2 regions of the Proteiniclasticum sp. C24MP genome follow, and region 2 is predicted to be linked to the other one. Evidence: a T-box and tRNA genes for the amino acid it is inferred to sense, from the RefSeq annotation. Region 2 holds a T-box; the other holds one or more tRNA genes.
What was found. A T-box is a leader RNA that pairs with one kind of tRNA and senses whether it is charged. The one in region 2 lies ahead of asnS (asparagine--tRNA ligase), so its partner is inferred to be a tRNA-Asn.

Region 1: it encodes a tRNA-Asn, which carries the amino acid that the T-box ahead of asnS (asparagine--tRNA ligase) is inferred to sense. The anticodon was not compared.

Annotation. Positions count from the first base shown of each region.
Region 1 covers NZ_JBINJW010000010.1:71,260-84,869, forward strand. Annotated here, with positions in the region: gene asnA (aspartate--ammonia ligase) at 64-1,047, opposite strand; T-box leader at 1,089-1,338, opposite strand; tRNA gene ACHAL6_RS08955 (tRNA-Asn) at 1,637-1,711, shown strand; gene ACHAL6_RS08960 (glycine--tRNA ligase) at 1,936-3,327, shown strand; gene ACHAL6_RS08965 (DUF624 domain-containing protein) at 3,457-4,143, shown strand; gene murD (UDP-N-acetylmuramoyl-L-alanine--D-glutamate ligase) at 4,156-5,526, shown strand; gene ACHAL6_RS08975 (6-phosphofructokinase) at 5,658-6,761, shown strand; gene ACHAL6_RS08980 (DUF1295 domain-containing protein) at 7,001-7,873, opposite strand; gene pulA (type I pullulanase) at 8,176-11,274, shown strand; gene ACHAL6_RS08990 (M20 family metallopeptidase) at 11,484-12,677, shown strand; gene ACHAL6_RS08995 (ATP-binding cassette domain-containing protein) at 12,830-13,610, shown strand, end outside.
Region 2 covers NZ_JBINJW010000016.1:42,010-56,778, forward strand. Annotated here, with positions in the region: gene ACHAL6_RS11000 (leucyl aminopeptidase) at 97-1,539, shown strand; gene ACHAL6_RS11005 (M24 family metallopeptidase) at 1,583-2,659, shown strand; gene ACHAL6_RS11010 (universal stress protein) at 2,725-3,588, opposite strand; gene asnS (asparagine--tRNA ligase) at 3,756-5,141, opposite strand; T-box leader at 5,215-5,428, opposite strand; gene ACHAL6_RS11020 (GNAT family N-acetyltransferase) at 5,520-6,059, opposite strand; gene murC (UDP-N-acetylmuramate--L-alanine ligase) at 6,083-7,486, opposite strand; gene purR (pur operon repressor) at 7,678-8,487, shown strand; gene uxuA (mannonate dehydratase) at 8,584-9,630, opposite strand; gene ACHAL6_RS11040 (AraC family transcriptional regulator) at 9,929-10,837, shown strand; gene ACHAL6_RS11045 (glycoside hydrolase family 2 protein) at 11,025-13,436, shown strand; gene ACHAL6_RS11050 (DUF6075 family protein) at 13,569-13,922, shown strand; gene ACHAL6_RS11055 (hypothetical protein) at 14,764-14,769, opposite strand, start outside.

The DNA.
Region 1 (13,610 bases), on a different contig from region 2:
ATGATCAAGGCAGGCAGTGCGGAGCGCGGAGCCTGCCTTGCATCATAAGGAGAATGCTGATTGCTAAAGGAGAGAAATGTTTTTCAGGGCCAGTTCACTTCTCATTTCTTCAGGCCAGATGCTGCTCTGCACCTCTCCGATGTGGTATTTCTTCAGAAGGAACTGACAGATTCTGGACTGGCCGATTCCGCCGCCCATGGTCTGAGGCAGTTTCCCTTCCAGAAGAAGGGAATGGAAAGGAAGACTTGTGCGGTCTTCTTTTTCGGATTTCTTCAGCTGAGCCAGCAGCGTCTCCTTGTCCACGCGGATGCCCATGGAAGAAAGTTCCAGAACTTCATCATGAACAGCGTTGTAGAAGAGCAGATCTCCGTTTAAGCTCCAGTCGTCATAATCCGGTGCACGGCCGTCATGTCTTTCACCGCTGGTGAGATGATCTCCGATGCCGATGAGAAAGAATGCGCCTGTTTCCTTTGCAAAAGCGCTTTCTCTTTCTTTGGCTGTCTTGTCAGGATATTTCTCATAGAGCTCCTGGGAGGTGATGAAAGTGATGGCCTCAGGCAGCTGAGGCTTCAGGAATGGATACTTCTTTGCAAGAAGCAGTTCCGCATCCTTGAAGATGGAGTAGATGATGCAGACTGTATCTTTCAGTGTCTCCAGGTTTCTGTCACCTTCTCCGATGATCTTTTCCCAGTCCCACTGATCCACATAGATGCTGTGGATGTGATCCAGTTTCTCATCACGCCTGATGGCGTTCATGTTGGTATAGAGTCCTTCCCCAAGGGAGAATTCATAGTCTTTCAGTGCTTTTCTTTTCCATTTGGCCAGAGACTGCACGATTTCCACTTCTTTACCTGAATCCAGAATATCAAATGCGACGGGTCTTTCGATGCCGTTGAGATCGTCGTTTAAGCCAGTGCCTTTCTCCACAAAAAGAGGAGCAGACACTCTGGTGAGGTTCAGTCTTTCGGAAAGTTCGTGTTCGAAGAACACTTTGATGAGCTTGATGGCTTTCTGGGTCTCTTTCAAGGTCATGGTCGGTTTGTACATGGCGTTTTCCTCCTAAAATAAAAAATTCCTCTCCATCCCTACATAGGGACGAAAGGAAAGGCTTCCGCGGTACCACCCAGTTTAGCTTTGAAAAAGCTCACTTTTTAAGATACAGACAGTGGATCTGTCGATATCCGACTCCTATAACGGGGAGGTCCGTCCAGGTCTACTCGTTTCCTTTCCTCTGGCAGCTCCGAGGTGTTCTTCGACCATGTTTCTGTATCGGGATTTCACCATCCCCGACTCTCTAAAACATTAACCATGATGTACTCTTCTCATCTTTGCTTTGTTATATCTCATTATAGAAAATTTTCAGGAAGTGTCAAGAAAAACTTTTGTATTTTTCTCAGAGACACTTCGAAGAGGGTGGCGCAAAAGCAAGCTGCGTGCTGGAAAGGGAAGACGGACACAGTATGAGAGAAATCGGAATATCTCAATGTGCCTGCAACTGAGGTGCTAATCGCATAATAGTGTGAGTGTGCTCCCTGCAGAACATTGCACCAGAATTTAAGCTGCGGATTTCAATATTTTTTCAAAATAGGCCTTGCATTTCTCTATATCCTTGGTATAATAGTCTTTGTAATGACGTTCCGCGATAGCTCAATGGTGGAGCACTCGGCTGTTAACCGATAGGTTGGAGGTTCGAGTCCTCTTCGCGGAGCCATTTTTTTTATTTAATAGTTGCGTTGAGAAAGAGGAGTAATCACTTCTGTGCTTTTAGAGAGTATCCGGCTGGTGGAAGGATGCAGGCAGGAGGATGAAGGGCGCTTTTGAGCAATATGGTTGTAAGAGCAGGGCTTATGCCAAGAAGGGTGGAACCGCGGATTTATTTCCGTCCCTTCATGGTGTATGCTCTTTTTTGTTTATACTAGAAAAAATCGGAGGATGATGATAATGGAAAAGACCATGGACAAAATTGTCGCTTTAAGCAAAGGCAGAGGATTTGTGTATCCAGGCTCAGATATTTACGGAGGACTGGCAAACTCCTGGGACTACGGTCCACTAGGCGTAGAGCTCAAGAACAATCTGAAGCAGGCCTGGTGGAAGAGATTCATACAGGAAAGCCCATACAACGTAGGGCTTGATTCCGCCATTCTGATGAACCCGGAAGTATGGGTTGCTTCAGGACACGTGGACAGCTTCTCGGATCCTTTGATGGACTGCAAGGAGTGCAAGGCGAGATTCAGAGCGGACAAGCTTGTGGAAGACCACATGACCGAGCAGGGAGTAGAGTATGCCTCCGCAGACGGACTGAGTGAGGAAGAACTGAAAAACTACATCGATGAAAACGGCATCGTATGCCCGAAGTGCGGAAAGAAGAACTTCACGGATATCAGAAAGTTCAACCTGATGTTCAAGACTTTTCTCGGAATCACAGATGATTCCAAGACAGAGATCTATCTGAGACCGGAAACGGCTCAGGGGATTTTCGTGAATTTCAAGAACATCCAGAGAACCTCTAGAAAGAAAGTGCCATTTGGTATCGGACAGATCGGAAAGTCTTTCAGAAATGAAATCACTCCTGGTAACTTCATATTCAGGACAAGAGAGTTCGAACAGATGGAGCTTGAATTCTTCTGTAAGCCGGGAACGGATCTGGAATGGTTCGAGTACTGGAAGAAGTACTGCTGGAGCTTCCTTACAGATCTTGGACTGAATGAGGAAAACATGAGAATGAGAGATCACTCAGAGGAAGAGCTTTCCTTCTACAGTGTGGGTACAGCGGATATTGAGTACAGATTCCCATTCGGATGGGGAGAACTATGGGGGATTGCAGACAGAACGGATTACGATCTGAAGCAGCATGCAGAGCATTCCAAGTCGGATATGAATTATCTGGATCCTGTAACCAATGAAAAATATGTTCCCTACTGTGTAGAGCCATCCGTAGGTGTGGACAGAATGTTCTTATCCTTCCTGTCCGATGCCTATGAGGAAGAAGTGCTGGAAAATGGAGAGGAGAGGACGGTAATGAAATTCCATCCTGCCATCGCACCTGTGAAGGCGGCCATTCTTCCGCTTTCGAAGAAGCTTTCCGAGAAGGCTCTGGAAGTCTACGAGCAGCTGGCGAAGCATTTCAATGTGGAGTATGACGATGCGGGAAGTATCGGAAAGAGATACAGAAGACAGGATGAAATCGGAACGCCATACTGCATCACCATAGACTTTGATACACTGGAAGACCAGAGTGTAACCGTAAGAGACCGTGATACCATGGAGCAGATTAGATTATCTGTATTTGACCTGGTGGATTACGTGGAAAAGAAACTGGAATTTTAGCAGCGAGCAGGATGGAGGAGTGTAGATCCCCATCCTGCTCTTTTCAGATGGCAGGATGATAATTCATTTGTTGATTCTGCGGAAAGAAGATAGAATGAGAGTAAGAAATATCGGTTAGATGGAGGAACAATGAAAGACAATAGTAGAAATAAAAAGACGAACGAGCAGCTGGCAAAAAGTTCTGTGAAGAAAGCAGTGGATGGTGTCTATGATCTCATCATGGGCAATGCACTATTCATGCTTTTCAATCTTCATATTCTGCTTTTTCTTCTCTTTTACAATCCCACGAATATTGTGATGTATTACCTGTATATGGCAGTGCTCAGCCTGAATCTTCTCCCTTCCTATTCAGCGCTTCTATATGCGGTGAGCAGGAAAAGAGCAGAAGGGAAAGGCATCTTCAAGGATTTTGTGAAGGGATACAGGGAGAACCTGAAAAGCAGCCTGCTCATAGGACTTCTGGGTGCGGTACTGATCACATTCACGCTGTACAATGCCCTGTTCTTCTACATCAGTGAGATGAACCTGGTTTACGTGCTTCTCCAGCTTCTGATCTTCTTCATGCTCTTTACGATACTGGCGACGGTACCTGTGATGGTCCATGAGAAAGGGACGCTGAAAGAGGTGCTTGGAAAGACGATGAACAGATTTTTCAGGCTGATGCTTGGCGCGGCGGCGGCGGTTGTCATCCTGCTCATGAGTGTGTACCTAGGTCGCATCGTCATTATGACACTGATATTCGGGTTTGCACTGGCAGCCATGGCACAGAATGCACTATACTTCAGACTGCTTGGACAGTCTCAGAACAGGATATAAGGATGGATAGTAATGGGTAGAGATTTTAATGAGTTCAAACAGGAAGTCAAAGGGAAAAGCGTCGGTGTAGTGGGTCTAGGTGTGAGCAACATTCCGCTCATCGAATTTCTTCTTTCACTCGGTGCTGAAGTAGTCGGTTATGATAAAAGAGAGCTTGATTCCCTTGGAGAAGAGGTCCATGGTTTCAAGGACCGGGTGGAGCTGAATCTGGGAGAGGATTATCTGGATCATCTCATAGGTCTTCATATGATTTTCAAGACGCCCGGCATGAGATTTGATCATCCTGCGCTTGTGAATGCGAAGAAGGATGGTGCAATCATCACCTCAGAGATGGAGGAGTTTCTGAAGTACTGCAGGGCGAAAACCATCGGAATCACCGGTAGCGACGGAAAGACCACCACTACCACGGTGGTGGGGGAAATACTGAAGAAAGCGGGATACAAGGTTTATGTCGGAGGAAACATCGGTACACCACTGTTTACAGAGGTGGAGAATATAAGACCTCAGGATATGGTGGTGCTGGAACTGTCGAGTTTTCAGCTCATGACCATGACCACCTCTCCTGAAATCGCCATTGTGACCAATCTGTCTCCGAATCATCTGGATGTGCATAAAGATATGGAGGAATATATCGAAGCGAAGAGGAATATCTTCCGCTTTCAGAAGGCATCGGATCTTCTGATTCTCAATGAGGACAATGAAATCACCAGGTCTTTTGCAGCCCTTGCCAAGGGAAAAGTGGAATTCTTCTCTTCGAAAAATGAAAATGAAGATGCCTACTATAAAGACGGGAGTCTCTATCTGCGGGATGAGCGCATCGTGGATCTAAACGAAATGAAGGTCAAGGGCATTCACAATGCGGAGAATTTTCTGGCAGCCTTTCTGGCGGTGGAAGACTTCGTCGTGAAGCCTGTCATGAGAGAAACGGCGCTGACCTTTCCTGGGGTGAAGCATCGTTGTCAGTTCATCAGAGAATTTCAGGGTGTGAAGTACTACAATGATTCCATTGCATCCAGTCCCACAAGAACACTGGCAAGCCTTCGATCTTTTGACCGGAAAGTGAATGTCATTCTGGGCGGATACGACAAGCAGCTTGATTTTGCGCCATTGGCGGAGGAAGGCTACAAGTATATAAAGAACGCGGTTCTGGTGGGTGCAACGAAATACAAGATTCAGGAAGCGTTCAGAAAAGTCGAGGAAAAATCGGGGAGATACGTACCTCTTCATATGGCGGAAAGCTTTGAAGATGCAGTGAAAATCATGAAATCTCTCAGCAAGGAGGGCGATGCCGCCATCCTTTCACCTGCCTGTGCCAGCTTTGATCTGTTCAGGAATTTCGAGGAACGTGGGGACAGATTCGTGAAACTTGTGAATGAATTCTGAATATCTGTGGAACAATTTAGTTTTTTTAGGCGTTCCAATTGTATCATTGTGAACTTTGGGGTAAAATTTACTAGGAACACAAACAAAAGAAATCGGGTATTAAGTGGCTTTTAAAGCTATAGGAGGGTAAAATGAACAATAAAACCAACATCAAAAGAATCGGGATCATGACTGGTGGAGGAGACTGTCCTGGACTGAATCCTGTCATCAGAGCAGTGACAAAGACTGCAACAAAGGAATACGGCTGGGAAGTCATCGGGATCAGAAACGGGTATAAAGGTCTCTATGAAAACGACTGGATCAAGCTTGAAGGAGATATCACATCAGGTCTGCTTCATAAGGGTGGTACAATTCTTTACAGCTCCAATAAAGACAACCTGTTCCATTATCTGGTAGAAGAAAACGGAGAAATGGTGTATAAGGATGTTTCAGATGTGGGTGTCGAGAACATCAGGAACCTCGGTATTGATGTCATGTTCATTGTAGGTGGTGACGGAACGCTTACTTCAGCAAGAGACTTTGCAAGAAAAGGCGTGAACGTCGTGGCCATTCCAAAGACCATCGACAACGACCTGCCGTCCACCGACCGTACTTTCGGTTTTTCCACAGCGGTCAATGTGGCAACGGAGGCTTTGGACCGTCTTCACACCACAGCACAGTCCCATCACAGAATCATGGTTCTTGAAGTCATGGGAAGATATGCTGGCTGGATTGCACTTCATGCAGGAATTGCCGGCGGTGCAGATGTAATCCTGCTTCCTGAGATTCCTTATGACATTCATAAGGTGGCAGAGAAGATTGAAGAAAGAAAGAAGAACGGCAAGAATTTCTCCATCGTAGTGGTAGGAGAAGGTGCGAAACCCATTGACGGTGAAGTGGTCGTAAGAGATGTAGTGGAAGATTCACCAGATCCGATCAGACTGGGTGGAATCGGCATCAAGGTCGCACATGATCTGGAAAAGCTGTGCGGAAATGAGACAAGAGCGACCATTCTTGGTCATCTGCAAAGAGGCGGAAGCCCATCCTCATCCGATAGAATCCTTTCCACCAGATATGGTGTGGCAGCAGTGAAGCTGGCAGCGGAAGGAAAGTTCGGCAACATGGTTACGCTGAAGGGCAGCCATATGTCCTATGACTCTCTGGAAAATGTCATCGGACAGAAATCAAAGAACGTAAATCCAAATGGAGATCTGGTGGAAACAGCAAGATCCATAGGAATCTCCTTCGGAGACTGATCAGAATTCACAAAGAACCATGCTTTCGGGCATGGTTCTTTTATGTATGGCATGTTGCCGAAAAGATGGGCTGAAAGAAGCCCATGGCGAGATAGGGTGCAAACTGTGCATGATACAGGCCTTCCTGGTGCACTTGAAAAATCCGGAATTTAAAAAGCCCGACTGATCTCTAGCCCCGGAAGGGCGAGGTTTCGTCGAGCTTTTCTTGACGTATTATTTTATCCTGCTTGCTGTATGCGCTACTTTGACCATGGGAAAATCATTGGGACGCGCTTTTTGTAATCTTCCCAGCCATCGTATTTTTCCATGTTTTTCTCTAGCAGTGGGGTCGAGATCTTAATTAAGACCGTACTCATGATCACGGGAGATAAGATGAGGACGAGATAATAAATGACCGGATTGTCACCACTAAATAACATCACTAAGCCAGCGATATAGAGTCCTATCCAAATGATGATCTCACCGAAATAGTTCGGGTGACGCGTGACGGACCAGAGACCGGACTGAAGTAACGTCCGTGTGCCTTTTTGAATATGCTGACGCAGTTGTTCATCACCAACGACTTCAAAGAATAAACCGGTGAAGGAAATGAAGAGGCCTATGTAGACAATCCACTGGCTTGCGCCGGTAAAATCAAAGGTGTTGAATTTAATGATCGCATAACTCACCGAACCAACGATAAAATTGATGATTCCCTGCACCATAAACACGCGGAAGAAAGCAATCAGTACAACATTCTCTCCCCATTCCTCGCGCCACTGACGATAACGGAAGTCTTCCGGCTTACCGTAGTTGCGTTTCAATAGGCGAATGCTTAACCGCAGGCCCCAGAACGTAATGAATCCTACAACAAGGTAGGATAGGAATGTAGGCTCGCTTGTCGTGAGAAGCGTGATCCAGCTGCCAATCACGAAGCCCATGCCCCATCCTATATCAACTATGGAGTTGTTTTTGATCGCTGTCGCGATGAGGAAAATCACTGTGAAGTAGACAAACGTCACAATCATCGGAAAAATAAGCCCATCTAAGCCCCAGCGCGTAAAACCAAGGGTTGAAACCGCGAGGGTGATGATAAATAATAGCGGGTAAATAATAAGTCGCTTCTTGTCCATATGAATCGCTCCTTTATTTTTAAAATATTCTAACTGTAGTATAGCATTTTTCCTGTAAAATATCTGAATAATAGGGATGGAGATACTGAAAAAGTAAAGGAGCTACACAGTATGTAGTAAAAATGAATGAAAAACATAAGTAGTAGGAAATGAGGATGAAGTCAGACTCATCATTGCCTTTTTGAGAGGCGAAGGTTTTCTACTATGAAGTCTGTCCGCTCCACTTGTTGTGCACACGTTTGCATGATATAATCGGAGCAGTAAATCGATTACATATCACAAGAAAAGAGGTAGGTATTCATATGAGAAAAAGCAGTCTGTTTCATAAAATCAGTGCAGTGCTTCTACTGGTGTTTTTCTTCACCCCGATGCTTTCTGTCAGAGACATGGTTACGGTTCATGCGGAGAATGAGGTGGAGATCATCGTACACTATGCAAGAGAGGATGGAAACTACGAAGACTGGAACCTGTGGCTTTGGGAAGAAGGGGGCCAGGGGGAACAGGTGGATTTTGCGTCTGAAGATGACTTCGGAAAGGTAGCAGTGCTATCCACATCCAGCGATAAAAGCCGGTTCGGATTCATCGTCCGAAAAGGTAACTGGGTGGAAAAGGATATAGATGGAGACCGCTTTTTCGAAGTGGAGGAAGGTAAAGCGGAGATCTGGCTGAAATCAGGAGATGAAACCGTCTATACAGAAGCCCCTGCGGTGACGACAGAGAAGCCTGAAGTCCTGGAGGGTGACCTGGAACTTCGAATCCACTATAGAAGATTTGATGAAAACTATGACGGATGGAACCTATGGATCTGGCCGAAGGGGGGAGAAGGAGAAGCCTATGACTTCACCTCCGAGGATGACTTCGGAAAGCTTGCGGTTCTGGGTTTGGATGTGGAGGATGCTTCCGAGATCGGCTTCATTATCCGTAAGGGAGAATGGGAAGCCAAGGATGTGGACATGGACCGCTTTATTTCCGTAAGCAAAGCGGAAGATGGCGTGCTGGATGTGTATCTGCTGGAGAAGGATCCCAGTGTCTACTATGCAGCGGAGGAAGTGGATCTTTCGCCCAAGATCCTGAAAGCGGAGCTGACCACGGTGAACAAAGTGAAGGTCAATGTGTCCATTCCCATGGAACTTGTCCATGATCAGAAGGAAGGGCTGAAGGTCACTTCCGGTGAGGAAGAACTTGAGATTCAGACCATCTACTTTTCCGAAGGAGGAAGACCTGAATCATCCAGTCAGTTCGAAGTGCTTCTGAAAGAGCCTCTGGAGCTGGGCAGAACCTACACCATTTCCAAAGAAGGATACGGGGAAAAAGCCGTGATGATGAGCGGTGTCTTCTCCACCAAGGCCTTCGAGAACGCGTATCACTTCGACGGAGAACTGGGTGCGATTCATGAGACGGAGAAGACCACCTTCAGAGTGTGGGCACCTACTGCCACCAGTGTGAAGCTGAACCTTTTCACAGCGGGAAATGATGTGGATGCCTATGAAACTGTGAAGATGGTGTCTTTGGAAAAGGGTGTCTGGGAATATGTGCTTTCCGGCGACAATCATGGCGTGTACTATACCTACACCGCCACCAATCTTGGTATGGAACAGGAAGCGGTGGACCCTTATGCGAAAGCGGTGGGTGTAAACGGACGAAGAGCCATGGTGGTGGATCTTGACAGAACAGATCCGGAAGGATGGGAAGAGGATGAAAAGCCGGAGCTGAAGGACTTCACGGATGCCATCCTCTATGAGCTTCATGTGAGAGACCTTTCCATTTCCGAGGATTCAGGCATCGAGCATAAAGGAAAGTTTCTTGGACTCACGGAAGAAGGCACCACAGGACCGGATGGGGTATCCACGGGGCTTTCCCATCTCATGGACCTTGGCGTGACCCATCTTCACCTTCTCCCGGCCTTTGACTTCAGAAGCATCGATGAGACAAAGCTTGAGGAGAATAATTTCAACTGGGGATATGATCCGCAGCATTTCAATGTACCGGAAGGATCCTATTCCACAGATCCCTACAATGGCGAAGTGAGAATCAGAGAGTTCAAGGAGATGGTGAAGACGCTTCATGAAAAGGACATCAGAGTGGTCATGGATGTGGTATATAACCATACCGGAGCCTCAGGAGACTCTGACTTCACGAAGATGGTACCGGGTTACTATTATAGGATGAATGAGGACGGCAGCTTCAGCAACGGAAGCGGAACAGGAAACGAGACCGCTTCAGAGCGATCCATGATGAGAAAATACATTGTGGATTCCGTGGTGTACTGGGCCAGGGAATATGGTGTGGACGGATTCAGATTCGATCTCATGGCCCTTCATGACATAGATACCATGAAAGCCGTGCGAGCGGCGCTGGATGAAGTGGATCCCACCATTCTGATCTACGGGGAAGGATGGACAGGCGGCGATTCACCTCTACCGGATAAGGAAAAGGCATTAAAGAGAAACACCTGGAGAATGGATGGCGTCGCAGCGTTTTCCGATGACATCCGCGACGGACTGAAAGGCCACGTCTTCACCGATGAAGACAGGGGATTCATAAACGGAGCAGAAGGCATGGAGGAGAGCATCAAATTCGGCATCGTGGCATCCATAGATCATCCCGATGTGAATTACCAGGAAGTGAAATACTCGCAAAGCTTCTGGGCGAAAGAGCCCAGCCAGACCATCACTTACGTGGAAGCCCACGACAATCTGACTTTGTGGGATAAGCTTATGATCAGCAACAGTGATGCGGAGGAAGAGGAGCTCATAAGGATGCACAGGATGGCCAATGCGGTGGTTCTGACCTCTCAGGGGATTCCGTTCCTCCATGCAGGCAGTGATTTCCTGAGAACCAAGGACGGCAATCACAACAGCTACAACGCCCCAGACGAGATCAACAAACTCGTCTGGGAGAGAAAGAGCAGCTATCTTGACAATGTGACGTACTTCGAAGGGCTCATCGATATGCGCAAAGCACATCCAGCCTTCAAGATGGATACCGCCAGAGAAGTGCGAGAGAATCTCTCCTTCCTGGAGATGCCGGAAAAGAACATGGTGGGATACAGAATCGACGGTGAGGCTGCGGGAGATGACTGGAAAGAGATTCTGGTGCTCATGAATGCCAACAGAGACGAGATGAGCTTTGATCTGGAAGGAAACTGGAATGTCATGGTCAATGGAGCGACGGCAGGAAACGAATCCATCGAGACGGTTTCAGAAGAAGTGAAGATTCCTGGGCAGACCCTCCTGGTTCTGGTGGAGACAGCGGAGAAGACAGATGAATCGCCGGAGACACCGGGAGAAGAGAAAGAGGATTCCGGAAATCAGGGTATGATCATTGCGGCGCTTCTTGCTGTAGGAGGCGCTGGCGGATACGGCCTGTATCGAAAGAATCAGAAGAAAAAGGTTTCCTGAGCCTGAATCCCATACTGAATCATCCGTTAGCAGAAAGCTTCCTTTTCGGAAAAGCACAGAGAATCCAGTGCAGTTTCCGAAAGGAAGCTTTTTCATGCGCACATACTGGACTGCCTGCGTATTCTGACCTGGATGGGAAAATGAAGAAGCTGGTGGTAAAATGGAAGTATGGAGATATAAAATGAAGATCAGAGAAAGGATGAATCCCTATGGAAAATAAAGTGATGAAAAGAGCGCTTGAGATTGAAGACTATGTGCTGTCCTTCAGAAGAGACCTGCATGCCTACCCGGAGCTCAGCGGAGAAGAAGTGCAGACTCAGAAGAAGATCATAAGGGAACTGGAGAAACTAGGCATTCCTTACCGAAAAGCCGGTGCGACGTCAATCATCGCCAGCCTGACCGGTGGCAAGAAGGGGAAGACTGTAGCGCTTCGAGGTGATATGGATGCACTGCCCATCATTGAAGAAGCGGATGTTCCCTTCAAGTCAACAGTGGATGGCAGAATGCACGCCTGCGGCCATGATGCCCATGCAGCCATGCTGCTGGGGGCTGCGAAGATTCTTTCGGAAATGAGGGAAGATCTATCAGGTGAAGTGCGGTTTTTCTTTCAGGAAGGAGAAGAGACCTTCACCGGAGCGAAGAAGATCATAGAAGCTGGAGGGATGGAAGGGGTGGATGCATGTTTCGGTATGCATGGCATGCCAAGTCTTCCCACGGGACAGGTGGACATCACGCCAGGCTACCGCATGGCAGGATGCGATACGATTTATGTGAAGCTTGAGGGGGTATCCGGTCACAGTTCCATGCCGCATCTGGCCAGAGACACCATTCATCCAGCCTGTGTGTTCGTCACAGGACTCCAGGATATCATCACGAAGAATGTGAATGCGCAGGACCCTGTGGTTCTTTCCGCCGGAAAATTCATGGGTGGAACAAAAGCCAATATCATCTCAAAATACACAGAGCTCGAGATTTCAATGAGATATTTCAGTCCTGAGGCCAGAAAGACTGTTCATGAAGGGATCAGGCGACATGCAAAAGCCATCGGAGATGCCTATGAAGTGAGGGTGGATGTGGAGATAGAGGAAAGCGCAGTAAGCCTGTATAATGACGTGGAACTCACGGAGATTGCATCGGAAAGTGCTGTAAAAGTCTTTGGAGAAGGAAACAACATCATGACGCCAAGACTCATGGGGTCAGAAGACATGCCTTTTTATTTCCAGCATGCCGCGGGCGTCTATGCTTTCATCGGGTATCGGAATGAAGACAAGGAAGCCATCTATTTTCCCCATCATGAGAAGTTCAAAATAGATGAGGACTACATGAAATACGGCGTGGCGCTGCATGTTCAGTTTGCGCTGGATTTCCTGGGGGTTCAGGGGAACAAAGAGGAGAACAGATAGAAGGAAGAGCGGAATCTTCTGGCAAGCCACCAGAAATGTAATATTCAGATCAGGAAGAAAGGTCATGATAGGATGGTCTTTCTTCTTTTCGCTATATGCAGCAAAGTGTGTTCACGGTACAATAAATAAAAAAAGGAAAAGAGAGGAACGTCATGGAAAAGAAGAAACTGTCTTCAGAATATATCTACATCAGTCATGCCACAGAAGGAAACCTGAAAGATATTTCCCTGAAAATACCAAAGAACAGACTGGTGGTTCTGACGGGACTGTCCGGGTCAGGGAAGTCCACCCTGGCAGTGGACACCATCTATCAGGAGTGTCAGAGGCAGTATCTGGAAGCCATCGGATATCAGGGAATCCCGAAGCCGAAGGTGGAATCCATTCTCAATCTTTCACCGGCCATTAAAATCACTCAGGGTGAATATGCGAAAAATCCAAGATCTTCTGTGGGGACAGTAACAAACATCTATACAGAGCTGCGGATGATTTATGAGAAGCTTCATGAAAGAAGCTGTCCTTCCTGTGAGAAGAAGATCAGTGCGTCCAGATGCAGAGAAGAGCTAGTGAAGACGGAAGGGGAGTTCAAGGTCTACATGTTCTGCAGCCACTGCGGGCATAAGATGGAGAAGCTTACAAGAAGTCACTTCTCCTTCAATACCAGAGAAGGTGCCTGCGAGGCCTGTCATGGTCTGGGCGAAGTCATGAAGATTGACCAGAAAAGTGTGATCAGCGAAGAACTGTCTCTGGAAGAAGGGGCCGTGGCTTACTGGGACCATGCCTACAAGGACTATTCCATCGGTACGGTGAATGCTGCCTTCAGGCACTATGGGATGAAACAGACGGACAACCGCCCTGTGAAAGATTTCAGCGAAGGAGAAAGAATTCTCCTTTTATATGGGGCGGAAAGTGAAGAGGCTGAGATGTTCTTCAAGG
Region 2 (14,769 bases):
GATTTGGCGAATCCACTATAGATGTATATTCGAGCACCTACTATTTTCAGCGTGCTTATAGTAGAATGAAAGATAGATATGAAAATTGAAAGGGTGATGAATTTGAAAATAACCATCGGACAGAAACAGGAAGCAGAACTGATTCTTGTATGTAAGGATCAGAAAAGTGAGGGATACGAGAAGGTTCTGGAACATCTGAAGAAGAGCAATCTCTTTAAAGGGGAAGCAGAAGAGCTTTTCAGCCATGTGAATGTGGAAAAAGAGACGGTTCAGATTTTCCTCGGACTTGGAGAAGAAGAGAAAGTGGATGAAGAGATTCTGAGACTTGCAGCATTCAAGGGAGCGAAAGAGCTTTCAAAGCTGAAGGTGAAGAAGGCTTCCGCGAAGCTTCCGAAGTTCTCGGGTCTATGCTACAGAAAATCGTCCAAAGCTTTCGCTGAAGGGCTCTATCATGCAGAATACAGATTCGATAAATACCTTTCCAAGAAGCAGGACTTCAATCTGGAGGAAGTATCTCTGATTCTTCTGGAAGGAAAAGAGGAAAAAGTCCTTCCGGAGCTTGCGGAAATCGAAAACATCATGGATGGAATCTTCCTGACACGTAATCTCATCAATGAACCTGCCATAACACTGACACCAGTGGCGCTGGCCAGGATTGCGAAGGAAGAGCTTGAACCGGCAGGTGTTGAAGTGACCATCCTCAGCAGAGAAGAATGCGAGAAGCTCGGTATGACGGCATTCCTGTCCGTTGCAAAGGGATCCACCAACGAGCCTCAGGGCATCATCATGAGATACAGGGGTGGAAAAGATGAAGCGCCCATCGGTCTTGTAGGCAAAGGGGTCACCTTTGATACAGGTGGATACTCACTGAAGCCAGGACCTTCCATGATCACCATGAACGGGGATATGGGCGGTTCAGGAGCTGTCATAGGCGCCATGAAAGCCATCGCGTTGAATAAAGTGGAAAGAAACGTCACGGCTGTGGTTCTGGCCACGGACAATGTCATTTCCGGAGATGCCTATGTACCTGGAGACATTGTGGGGTCCATGGCGGGAAAGACCATCGAAGTTCATAGTACGGATGCGGAAGGAAGACTCACACTGGCAGATGCCGTCTATTACAGCATCAAGCATGAAGGGGTCAGTGAGGTGGTGGATGTGGCCACGCTGACAGGTGCATGCGTGGTGGCGCTGGGTGAGTTCAATACCGGCGGATTCACCAACAACAAGGAACTCTATGCCCGAGTCGAGAAAGCGGCAGAAGAGGCTGGAGAGCCCATGTGGCAGCTTCCATTATCCAAAGGATACAGAGACCTCATCAAGGGAGACCGAGGAGACCTCAAGAACACCGGAGGCAGATGGGGCGGTGCCAGTACGGCAGCGGCCTTCATTGAAGCTTTTGTGGAAGATACGCCTTGGGTGCATCTGGATATCGCAGGCACCTCAGATATCGCTTCCGCCAGAGGCTATCTGCCAAAGGGGGCCACAGGTATGCCTGTGAAGACGCTGTACTACTACGCAAAGGGAAAAAAGAAATAGGGATGCTTCGGCATTTCAGAAACGAATAGAGGAGGGGGACTTTTTGTATTCAGAAAGAATTGTAAAACTGAAAGAACTGATGAAGGAAAAGAATCTGGAACAGCTTCTGGTCACAGACACTGCATCGATTTTCTATCTCACAGGACGCTGGATTGAGGCGGGAGAGAGACTTCTGGTTCTTCTTGTCCGTCCGTCGGGTAAACCGGTGCTCTTCATCAATGAACTGTTTCCGGAAAAGGAATCCGATGATCTGGACTTTGTCTGGATCAAGGATACCACGGACTCCATTTCGCTCCTTGCGGAAAAACTGGAAAAGGAAAAAGTGCTTGGAATCGATAAGAACTGGCCATCAGGATTTCTCATCAGGCTCATGGAAACAACGGGTTCGACAAGATATGTGAACTCATCCCTGCTTCTTGATCTGATAAGGTCTCAGAAAGACGAAGAAGAGATCCGTTTCATGAAAGAGGCATCGAAGCTCAATGATGATGCCATGACCATGCTCATTGATGCCATCCATGAAGACATGACGGAAAAAGAGATGGAGGAGAGACTCAGGGAGATCTATGAAACATTAGGCGCTGACGGGTTCTCTTTCACACCGATCATCGCCTATGGGAAAAACGGAGCGAATCCCCATCATGAAAACAGCCATAGGCTGCTCAAAGAGGGAGATTCCATCATTCTGGACATCGGATGCAGAAAAGACAACTATGCTTCAGATATGACGAGGACCGTGTTCTATGTGGAACTGGATGAAAAAGCGGGAGAAGTCTATGAAACCGTGCTGGAAGCGAACCGCAAAGCCATAGAAATGGTGAAGCCCGGCGTCAGATTCAGCGATATCGATAAAGCGGCAAGAGAAGTCATCGAGCAGAAAGGATATGGAGAATTCTTCACCCACAGGACAGGTCATTCCATCGGAATTGAAGTCCACGAGTATGGAGATGTATCCTCAGTCAATGATGATGTGCTGAAGCCTGGTATGATTTTTTCCGTGGAGCCTGGCATCTATCTGGAAGGAGAGCTGGGTGTGAGGATCGAGGATCTGGTTCTGGTGACGGAAGAAGGACATGAAGTCCTGAACAGATATCCCAAAGACCTTCAGGTGATATACTGATACAGAGTGGAATAAACAGACATGAAAAAGAAAGCCTGGCGTGAGCCAGGCTTTCGTGTCTTCTGTTATTTCTTCATTTCCGGAACAAGCAGTACAGAGGTGTGTGCTCGTCTAGCCAAGTTGTTGCTGTTGCTTCCGATGAAGATGTCCTTGATGATCCCTTTACCCTGTCTACCTAAGATCAGAAGATCCACATGGTTTTCATCCACCACACGGCTGATTTCTCTGAAAGGTCTACCCATTTCAAGGATGATATCCACATTTGTGGCTCCCTTTTCTTCCAGTCTCTTTTTCAGTTCTTCCAGCCTGTCACGGTCGATCTGGTTGAATTCGATGATTCTGTAATCCAGATAGGGGCTGATTTTGGAAATATCCTGTATATGCATCAGCGTCACTTTGCGGATCCCCGCTTCCACCATTCGTTCCAGGTAGGTGAAGGCCTGATGGGCATTTTCCGAAAAGTCTGTGGGGAACAGTACGTGACTTTCAGGGGATAACTCCGCAGGGGTTGTGGAGAATTTTTCATCTTCTTCATCGATTCTGACGATGAGGATCGGTTTACTTGGCATCTGAATCAGCTCGTAGGCGAATTCCGTATCGAAGATTCGTTTTCCCAGGGAAGATCTTTTTGCGCCGACCATTATAAGGGAGTCGTAAGTATCGTCATTCTGGACCAGCTTGTTGATGTCTTCCACGGGCAGGTCCTGAAGTTCCAGTGTACGGGTTGTAAATCCTTCCTTCTCGATCTCTTTGAGGCTTTCTTCAATGATAAGAGGATCATATCCATCTATGAGTCTGTCACTGAGTGTCGTGATGTTATTGGCGACAACCACTTCTTTTGCGCCTAGAAATTTCAGTGATCTGGCAAATTTCAGAACAAGATGATCATAGGGTAGTGTCTGGTTCACAACAAGTAATTTTTTAATCATGTTTATTGCCCCCTTTGATTAAAGTATTCAGGTCTATACTCTTATTTTACCACTAATATATTGAATATTAAGATAATTTAACGGAAACTTTATATTGTTAACGGTATATATGATTTTAATCATTTTACCATATAAAAAAGAGAGCCGAAGCTCTCCTTGAAATACGATTAGAATTCTGCGTTGTTTGTAGTTCTTGGGAAAGGAATCACGTCTCTGATGTTGGTCATACCCGTGATGTACATGATGAGTCTTTCGAAGCCGAGACCAAAGCCAGCATGCTTGGTGCCGCCGAACTTTCTCAGTTCCAGATACCACCAGTAATCCTCTTTGTTCAGTCCCATTTCCTCGATTCGGGCAAGAAGGACATCCATTCTTTCCTCTCTCTGGGAACCTCCGATGATTTCACCGACTCCGGGTACCAGGCAGTCCATGGCTGCTATGGTCTTTCCATCATCGTTCTGCCTCATGTAGAAGGCTTTGATCTCCTTTGGATAATCTGTGACAAACACAGGCATCTTGAATATTTCTTCTGTGAGATATCTTTCGTGCTCTGTCTGAAGATCGCTTCCCCAGGAGACGGGATATTCGAATTTCTTGCCTGATTTCTCAAGAAGCTCGACTGCTTCAGTGTAAGTCACATGCTTGAAGTCGGATTCCACAAGGAAGTTCAGTCTTTCAAGGAGTCCCTTGTCGATGAACTGGTTGAAGAACGCCATTTCTTCAGGAGCTTCTTCCAGACAGTAGCTGATGACATACTTCAGCATGTCTTCGGCCAGTTTCATATCGTCTCTGAGATCTGCAAATGCGATTTCAGGCTCGATCATCCAGAACTCGGCCGCATGTCGTGCGGTATTGGAGTTTTCCGCTCTGAAGGTAGGTCCGAAGGTATAGACATCCTTGAATGCGAGCGCATAGGCTTCTGCATTGAGCTGTCCGGATACGGTGAGGTTGGATTCTTTTCCGAAGAAATCTTCGCTGTAGTCCACTTTTCCGTCTTCCGTCAGTGGAGGATGAATGGGATCCAGCGTGCTCACTCTGAACATTTCACCTGCACCTTCGGCATCGCTGCCGGTGATGATTGGGGTATGCACATAGACGAAGCCTCTTTCCTGGAAAAACTTGTGTATGGCATAAGCTGCAAGGCTTCTGATTCTGAAGACTGCGGAATAGGTGTTTCCTCTTGGTCTTAAATGCGCAATGGATCTTAAGTATTCAAAGGTATGCCTCTTTTTCTGCAGCGGGAAATCCGAGGAAGAGCTTCCTTCCAGAATGATTTCAGATGCCTTGATTTCAAAAGGCTGCTTCGCATCTGGTGTATAGATCAGTGTACCCGTAACAGTCAGCGCGGTTGCGATATGATACTTGGAGACTTCAAGGAAATTCTCCAGCGTGTCATCGAAGACGATCTGTGCGTTCTTGAAGAATCCTCCGTCATTGAGTTCAATGAAGCCGAAGGCTTTGGATACTCTTGAAGTTCTGATCCAGCCACTTAGTGTGACGGTCTGTCCTTCATAGTCTTTTGCGTTTCTGTATAAATCTTTGATTCTAGCCATGATAACTCCTTCTTTCTATGATTATTTTTGCTTTTTCTGGTTTTTCTGTAAATAAAAAAGACCATCATCTCCATAAAGGGACGAGGATCTCGCGGTACCACCCAATTTACAAGGAAACACTTTCCTTGTCACTTTATCCTGTAACGGTAAGGTCCGTCTTTATGTACTCTTCCTTCCATAAAGATGCTCGGGGGCGTTTTTCATCAAAGGGCTTGCTGCTAAACTTTCACCATCATTAGCTCGCTGGATGCAGTTTCCTTTATTACTCTTCCCGTCTTCGCATGTAAACTATGCACTTTCGCTTCATTCAGTATATAACAAAACCCCTTGACTGGCAAGGGGGTATAGGTGGGGTGATTCACCCTTCATCCTGTTCTTCTACTTCGAAAGATCATACTCCAGCTGAAAATCCCGAGGGTCCTCTTCGTAGAATGTGGGATTGATTTCCAGGGCTTCTCTGCAGCCTAAGGCGAAATAGAAATTCACGGTTTCTTCAGCTGACCCTGCACAGATGTAGAGCTTATCGGCTTCCCAGCTGCGAGCGATATCTGCTGCCTTTTGAAACAGCGCTTTTCCGATGCCTTTTCTGCGATGACTCAACGTGATGAAGAGCTGGTCCAGCAGCACATGATGACAGGTTTTTCCGAAGAACGGCCGGTTCAGGGAAATGAATCCGAGAAGAGCTCCTTCTTCCGAAAAGGCGCCGATGGCAAATCCGTCATCTGAAAGGGTCTTATGAAGCGCATGCAGATGGGCTTCATAGCCTTCCGGCCAGGTGGGATCCTGGTAGCTGATCGTAACAAGAACTCTTCTTCCATCCACTTCCCGGTAGGCCCGATGAATGAACTGGGAAGCGTCGATTTCCTCGATTCTATGACATTCCTCCCGGGTAAGGGGGCGATATGTGATGTTCTTCATGGTCTTCCTCCTGGTGATGGGATTCATATCGGTTGCGTCTGGTCTTCAAGAAGTGGTTTCAGATACTCTGCCACCTTCACGGATTCTCCTGCGCCCATGGTCAGAATGATGTCTCCAGGCTTTGCGAGTTCGCTGAGATGCTTTGCTGCTTCTTCGAAGGTTTCAAAGTTCTCTGTATCTACGGTCTTTCTTCTTCTTATGGCATCTCCCAGTTCCTCTGCGCTGACCAGACCCGTGTCGGGTTCTCTGGCGGCATAGATGGGCAGAAGGGTGAGGCTGTCGACTCGGTCAAAACATTCCACAAAGTCATCAAAGAGCGCACGGGTTCTTGTATAAGTATGAGACTGGAACACCACATGCACTTTTCTGTGGTCCATTTTAAGGACCGTATCGATGGCGTTGACGACTTCTCCGGGATGATGCGCATAATCATCAATGACCATGATGCCGTTTTCCGTATAAAGATGCTGGAATCTTTTATCCACACCCATGTAGGTTTCCAGGCCTTTTTTTATGGAATCTATTCCTAATCCGCAGGAAAGAGAGGCACCGATGGCGCCCAGCGCGTTATAAATGTTGAATTCTCCGGGAACATTAAGGGTCAGTTCAGCGAGGAGTTCTCCCTGATAGACGACTTTGAAGCTGGGCTTTCCCTGTGGGTTGTAGGTGATGTCTTCCGCCCTCAGATCACCGCTGCGAATGCCGAAGGTCAGTGTTCTGATGGTGGCATCCTGCAGAACATAAGACATATTGGCATCGTCTGCATTGGCCACGACAACACCGTCTTCAGGCATGACGGAAACATAGACCCTGAAGGTGTCCAGTATATGGTTGAGATCTCTGTAGTAATCCAGATGATCCGCTTCGATGTTCAGAATCAGTGCCACTTTTCCGGGGAAACGCAGGAAGGACTCCTTGTATTCGCAGGCTTCCGTGATGAAGAAGTCGCTGTCTCCGATCCTGTAATTTCCGCCGATGAGGGGAAGATTTGCGCCTACCAGGATGGTAGGGTCCACTTCTGCCGCCAGCGATATGGCGGAAAGCATGGAGGTGGTGGAGGTTTTTCCGTGGGTTCCTGTCACTGCAATGGAGTTGGTGAAGTTCTGAATGATGTGCCCCAGAAACTCTGCTCTGTCATAGGTTATGATGCCGAGTTCCTTCGCTCTCATAAGCTCTTCATTGTCTTCCCTTATGGCTGCGGTATAGACCACGATGTCCTGATCGGTGATGTTTTCTTTATGATGGCCGAAAAAGATTTCGGCTCCCTTTTCTCTTAATCTTTTCACGTTTTCTGATTCCTTGAAATCAGATCCTGTGACTTTGATATTGCTGTTAAGAAGGATGGCTGCCAGTCCGCTCATGCTGACTCCGCCGATTCCGATAAAATGAACCTTCTTGTTCTCGTATTCCTTTAAATCAAATAACATGATCACACTTCCTTCCATTAACATCATAATCTATCCACCTTAAATTTCAAAGATTTTTTTGGAAAGGAATGTAACAGAGGAAGAATGGAAAAAGATGGGGTAACAATACGAATATTAGATAGTATTATATTGTAAAACATTCGATAATGTTATAAAATTAGAAGAGATAAAATCCATGTAGGAGGATCGTTATGCAAAAATATTCGAGAAACAGCCGAATAAGTGCCATTACAAAAATTCTGATTGAAAATCCCAATAAAATCATGAGTCTGAATTATTTTTCTGAAATGCTGAATGCCGCAAAATCGACAATCAGTGAAGATATTCTGGTGATCAGAGAAATCATGGAAACTCTGGAAATGGGGAAAATAGAAACCATTGCCGGTGCAACGGGTGGAGTCAGATATGTGGCGAGAATAGGAGAAGAGGAGGAAAAAGCCTTTGCGAATTCCATCTGTGAAACGCTGAGGGACAAATCTAGAATTGTGCCTGGTAATTTCCTTTACATTACGGATATTATGCTGGATCCGACCATTGTGCATCGTGCAGGTGTCATTCTGGCTTCGAAATTTTCAAAAGCCAAAGCCGACTATGTAATCACAGTCGAAACCAAGGGTATTCCGCTGGCTTATGAAGTGGCCAGATATCTGGGTGTACCACTGATCGTTGCAAGAAAGAACTCGAAAGTCACAGAAGGAACCAGTGTAACCATTAACTACGTATCAGGGACAACCGGTAGACTGGGGAACATGGGACTTGCCAAAAGAACACTGAAGACCTCTTCAAGATGTCTCTTCATCGATGACTTCCTAAGAGCCGGTGGTACAGTCAATGGTATCGCGGATCTTCTCAATGAATTCGATTCGGAGCTCATCGGCATTGGCGTCCTTGTGGACAGCAAGGAAGTGGTGAAGAAACTTCCAACTCCTCATACATCCCTTGTCGACTACCATGGAGTGGACGAAGAAGGAAATGTGATCATGGAAGCATCTGAAAAATAGTGCGATGGAAAAAACCGTAAAGCAAGGAGCTGTCTTCTGGAAGAATCAACTTCCAGAAGACAGCTCCTTTCGGGTTTCTATGAGGGTTCTAAGAGGTTACTTGTCGAGCTTTGTAAGGGTTTCCCAGATTCCTGTCATGTAAGAAGCGCCTAGGGCTCTGTCATGCAGGCCGTATCCTGGTCTTCCTGTTTCACCCCAGATCATTCTTCCGTGGTCTGGTCTCAGATATCCGTCGAAGCCGTTGCGATGCAGGGCTTTTAAGATCGCTACGATGTCCAGAGACCCGCATGGTGAATAATGCGCGCTTTCTTCAAAGCTGTCATCTGGATAGAGCTTCACATTTCTTACATGCATGAAGTGGATTCTGCCCATTTTGGAATACTTGTCCACCATGGCCAGCACGTCGTTGGCGTTGGAGGAACCAAAGGAGCCTGTACAGAATGTAAGACCGTTGTATTCACTGTCTACAATCTTCAGGAATCTGTCCAGATTCTTTTCTCCGGTGATGATTCTTGGCAGTCCGAAGATGGAGTATGGTGGATCATCGGGATGGATGGCCATTTTCACGCCTGCCTCCTCAGCTACTGGAATGATCGCTTTCAGGAAATATTCGAGATTCTCGAAGAGCTTCTCTTCATCCACTTCTTTGTATTTATCAAAGAGTTCCTTCAATCCTTCTTTCGTATAGCTGGAATCCCAGCCTGGAAGGGAAAGCTCTCCTGTCAGAGGATCCATTTTTTCAAGCTGCTCCTTGAAGTACACCAGTGCAGTGGATTTGTCAGGCAGCTCATAATCCAGCTGAGTTCTTGTCCAGTCGAAGATCGGCATGAAGTTGTAGCAGATTACTTTTACGCCTGCGGCGCCCAGTCTTCTGATGTTCTCCTTGTAGTTTTCGATGTACTGGTCTCGTGAAGGCAGTCCGATCTTGATGTCTTCATGCACGGGAACACTTTCGATGACGTCAAAGTGCAGTCCGTTGTCCTCTGTGATTTTCCTGAGTCTTTCGATACTCTCCACAGACCAGACTTCACCTACAGGAACATCGTATACTGCTGTTACAATGCTGTGCATGTTGGGGATCTGTCTGATGTATTCGATTTTTACGGGGTCGTCTTCTCCGTACCATCTGAATGATAGTTTCATTTAATTCATCTCCTATATATTTTTATGAAGTGCAACAACATCCCTCTTCTGCGACGTGAATGTCGATTTTTTCACCATGAATGGAAAAGGATAATCCATTGAAACAGTTGATATACACAACGTTTTCATAGATTATTAATTCTCTGTTCATAATTGAAAACAAAAGGGCGGAAATTAATCTCTTTGCTTAATAGTATCATATAGTGATGTTGTTTGATGATGATTTAAGTTGCCCATGGACTTGCAAATATTGCTCATTATCGATAAGATGAAAATAAGAAAAACTGGAGGAAATGGCATGAGCAAGCACAAGAATGATTATTCAAACAGACAGCACATGTATCGTATGGATTATGAACTGTTTTATTATAAAGACATGCAGTTCAAGAATGTTTCGCTGCACCATCACGATTTCTTCGAAGTGTATTTTTTCGTGAAAGGGGAAGTGAGCTATCAGATTGAAGGCAGAAACTATCATCTTGTGCCAGGGGACATTCTTCTTGTGAATCACAAGGAGCTCCATCAGGTGCTCATCGAGAATCCTGAGCATTATTATGAACGGTATGTTCTTTGGCTGAATAAAGAATTTATCAAGTCCCTTTCCAGTAAAAAGTCGGACCTGACCAGATGTTTTCTGGATCAGGAGAAAAAGACGCTGCTCAGAACCTCCATGGAAAACCATCAGCTCATAAGAGGAATCCTGGACAAGCTGCATTATCAGAACGCGGAAGACGGATTCGGAGCGGATCTTCTGCCAAAGGCCCTGCTGACCGAGCTCATGATCGAGCTGAATCGCATGAGTTTCGAAGAAGATAAACTGCAGCCGCAGGTGAAGAAGAATCAGCTCATTGATTCCGTCATCAGCTACATCAATGAGCATCTGGAAGAGGAAATCAATATGGACCAGCTGGCAGCGGAGTTCTTCATCAGCAAGTATCATCTTTCCCGCGAATTCAAGAAATACACCGGTACCACCCTCTATCGATTTGTGGTCCAGAAGAGGCTCATCAAGGCCAAAGGACTGATTCTGGAGGGGAATCCCATCACATCCGTTTACGAGGAATGCGGTTTCGGAGATTATTCCAATTTCTTCAGAGCATTCAAGAACGAATATGGACTCACACCGAAAGAATTTCTCAGCGTGATGGAAAAGCGGAAAGCCAGTGAAGACCAGCATAGATATAAGAATATAGCGGAATTCAACTAAAGGATAAAGAACAGAAGGTGTAAATTGAAAATAAGATACACCTTCTGTTCTTTTCTGATAAGATTATTATAATAGTCTGACTGTAGTCAAAGATTTTTCATATTTCTACTGTATGATAAATTAAATGCAATCAAAAAGAAATCTATATGGCATAATCGTCCCCGCAGGTGTGCAAGGAGAGTTTAAAATGCGAGAAAAGATTCATCTAAATGAAAGCTGGATGTTTTATCCGGATGTTGAGGATTACCCGAAAACGTCAGGTGAACTGAAGAACAGGAAGGGAGAACATGTGGATCTTCCTCATACAGTGAAGATGCTGCCTTTCAATAACTTCAATGAAAAGGAATACCAGTTTAAGAGCCTTTACAGAAAAGATATCTTCATTGATGAGGAATACAGGAATAAATCCCTGTTTCTTGTTTTTGAAGGCGCAGCGAATATGACTGTGGTATATATCAACGGAAAGAAGAGCTTTCACAGTGAAAGTGCCTTTCTTCCGTTTTCCAAAGAGATTTCAGAGGAAGTGAGATTCGGTGAAACGAACACCATCGAGGTCATGGTGGATTCAAGAGAGCTCGAATGGATTCCTCCTTTTGGTCATGTGGTGGATTTTCTCACATATGGGGGAATCTACAGAGAGGTGAGTCTGGAGATTCATGACAGGTATTTCATTCAGAATGTCTTCGCCTTTGCGGAACATGTCATGGAAGAAGAGAAACAGCTCACCGTACAGACCATTCTGTCAGCGGAAAGGGGAGGAAGTGTCATATATAAGCTCTTCGAAGGATCGGACACGAGTCAGTCTGGAGAAGCTCTCTTTTCCAGTATCCGCAATGTGGATGAGAAAAGAATGCGTAATACCCTTTCCATTAAGGGTGTATCGCTCTGGGATATCGATCATCCTCATCTCTATACCCTCGAGGTGACCCTGGTGGATCCTGATGGACGCGCTGTGGACAGGAAAACGGAAACCATCGGTTTTCGGGAAGCTATGTTCAAGGAAGACGGGTTCTATCTCAACGGAAGGAAGATCAAGCTGAGAGGACTCAACCGCCATCAGAGCTATCCATATGTGGGGTATGCCATGCCGAAGTCCATGCAGATTCTGGATGCGGAGATTCTGAAAAAGGACCTGGGGGTCAATATCGTTCGTACCTCCCATTATCCTCAATCCAGTCATTTTCTGGACCACTGTGATCGGATCGGACTTCTGGTCTTCGAGGAGATCCCCGGCTGGCAGCACATCGGGGATGAACATTTCAAGGAGAACAGCAAAGACAATCTGAAGAAAATGCTCAAGCGAGACCGCAATCACCCATCGATCATCATCTGGGGCGTGAGAATCAACGAATCCCAGGATGATACTGTGTTTTATGAGGAAATGAACAGGATCGCGCACATCTATGATGAATCAAGGCCAACGGGTGGGGTCAGAAATTTCGCCAAAAGTGAGTTTCTGGAGGATGTCTACACCTATAATGATTTTCTGCATAAGGGGGATAATGAGGGGCTTTCCAGTCCTAATCATATTCTGCCTTCTAAGGCGCCTTATCTTGTGACGGAACACAACGGACACATGTATCCTGTGAAGAGCGCCGATCCGGAAGAGAGAAGAACGGAGCATGCGCTGAGGCATGCCAGGGTTCTTGAATCCATGGAGAAGAACAGCAAGATTTCCGGTGCCATCGGATGGTGCATGGCGGATTACAACACACACGTGGATTTCGGCAGTGGAGACAGGGTCTGCTATCATGGGGTGCTGGATATGTTCCGTCAGAAGAAAACCGCCGCTTTTGTCTATTCCAGTCAGAAAGAGGAGCCTGTACTTCATATCTCCTCTTCCATGAATATCGGAGACCATGCGGGCGGGAATCTCGGAAATGTCTACGCCTTCACCAACTGTGACTATGTGGATCTTTATAAAAACGGCAGACGCATCAGGAGGTTCGAAAAAGACAGGAAAAAGAAGCTGAAGCATCCGCCGATTCTCATGGCTGATTTCATTGGGAATCTCCTGGAGGAGGATGAGGGGTTTTCTGGCGGTGATGCAGAGCGGGTGAAGAAAATCATCAGGAAGGCCGCTGTCTATGGCATGAATCTGCCGCTGACCTCCAAAATGGCCATGGGTAGAATCCTCCTGAAATATAAAATGAAAATGGATGATGCGGTGGCTCTTTTCGGCAAGTACTATGCCGGGTGGGGACAGGACCAGCTGACCTATACGTTCAAAGGGTACAAGAATGAAAAAGAAGTGGCCACCGTGACAAAAGGACCTGGTGCTTCGATGTATCTTGAGGTCATACCATCCAAGGAAGAACTTCTTGTGGAAGAAACCTATGATGTGGCCATGGTGTCCGTCTGTGCGAAGAATAATCACGAGGACATTCTTGTCTATTCCAGTGAAGTGATCCGTCTGGAAACTGAAGGGAATGTTGAGATACTAGGACCGGCCTGGTTTCCTCTGAGAGGGGGACAAGGAGCATTCTATGTGAGAAGCGGAAGAGGCGAAGGGGACGGCGCTGTGAAGATCCTGACGGAAAATATGGGAGAAAAGGAAATCAGGTTCACAGTGAGAGATGGTGGTTTTAGAAAGCTTTAGCGAGAAAAGATAAATGAGAGAAAGGATCCTGGAAATGAAGGTTTTCAGGATCTTTTCACCCCTACATAACAGAATAGAACCTTGTTTTCAACCACTCTTAAACCATTGGTATCACTAGCTTTAAAAAGTTAAATGCGAACAATTCATACCGAAGTGCGAACAATTCATACCTACCAGGAATTAATAGACAGAGATAATACTGTAAATAGAGACACTGAAAGAAGATCAATGTTTTACATACTTTCAGGGTATGAGGATCTTTTCAATAAGGTGGATGATATCTATAATTTTGAAGAACACTTCATAAAGCCGGAATGCCTTGAAGATAATAGTGGGGAGTTCAGTAGTACTGAAATAAAGTTGATTACACTTGCTTTCAATCATTACAACGGATATCCGGCTGATGTTCGTGATGTACTACATTCACTTGATGAAAACACTCTTGAATTAGCGCTTAATTCGATGAAATTAAGATATTTTAGATAGATTGATATCAAAAAGCAAAATAAAGAGCCACTCTAAAAGAGCAGCTCTTTATTTTGCCTTTAAACAAGAATATTAATAAAGAAATAGTTGATTTGATCAACTAAATTAAACTCAATACTAGGGACATTATTGGGAATTTTATTAAGGAAATTACATAATTGAACCATAATAGGGTTTTGATCTACAGATACAAATGGTAATCTCTCTTTTTCTGAATATATAATATCTATTTTAAATCAACGCTACGAAATATTAAGAGCCTCTATAGAAGTGTTGTTTTTGAAGAAGTATTGAATTTGTACATTATTTTCTCTTTATTTTTTTCACTGTAAATACAATAAGTGATATAAATAATCCTAAAACTATAACAATGAGCGTAAATGCAGTTAAGTCAAAACTTTCCATAAAATTCTCCTTTTAAATCCACCGATACTACAAACAACTTACATTGACTTTTTCTTGTAAAAACATCTCCTCTCATTAAACTTTAAATAGCAATATTTTTAGTTAGTGCATTGCTATTTATTTATCAATTTAACTACATCAGGTTAGGCCACAGATGTCTAAATAGAATTATTGCTTTGATAACTCATCTACTTTCATCAGTCTATAAACAAACAGTGTGTAAACTGATATTATTAACAAATTAATAGTATCATGTAAATAACACAGCAAACCCCGAACTTCTTCGGGATTTGAGGCTTTTTTTAAGGAAAAACACAATATTTGGCATAATTGTATAAAAGATAAGAGTGTGAAGAGGGGAATTGCTGGAAAAATAATATTTTAAATATAGATTTTGATAATAAGATATAATTTTTACTTTTATTACAAGTAATTTTTATTT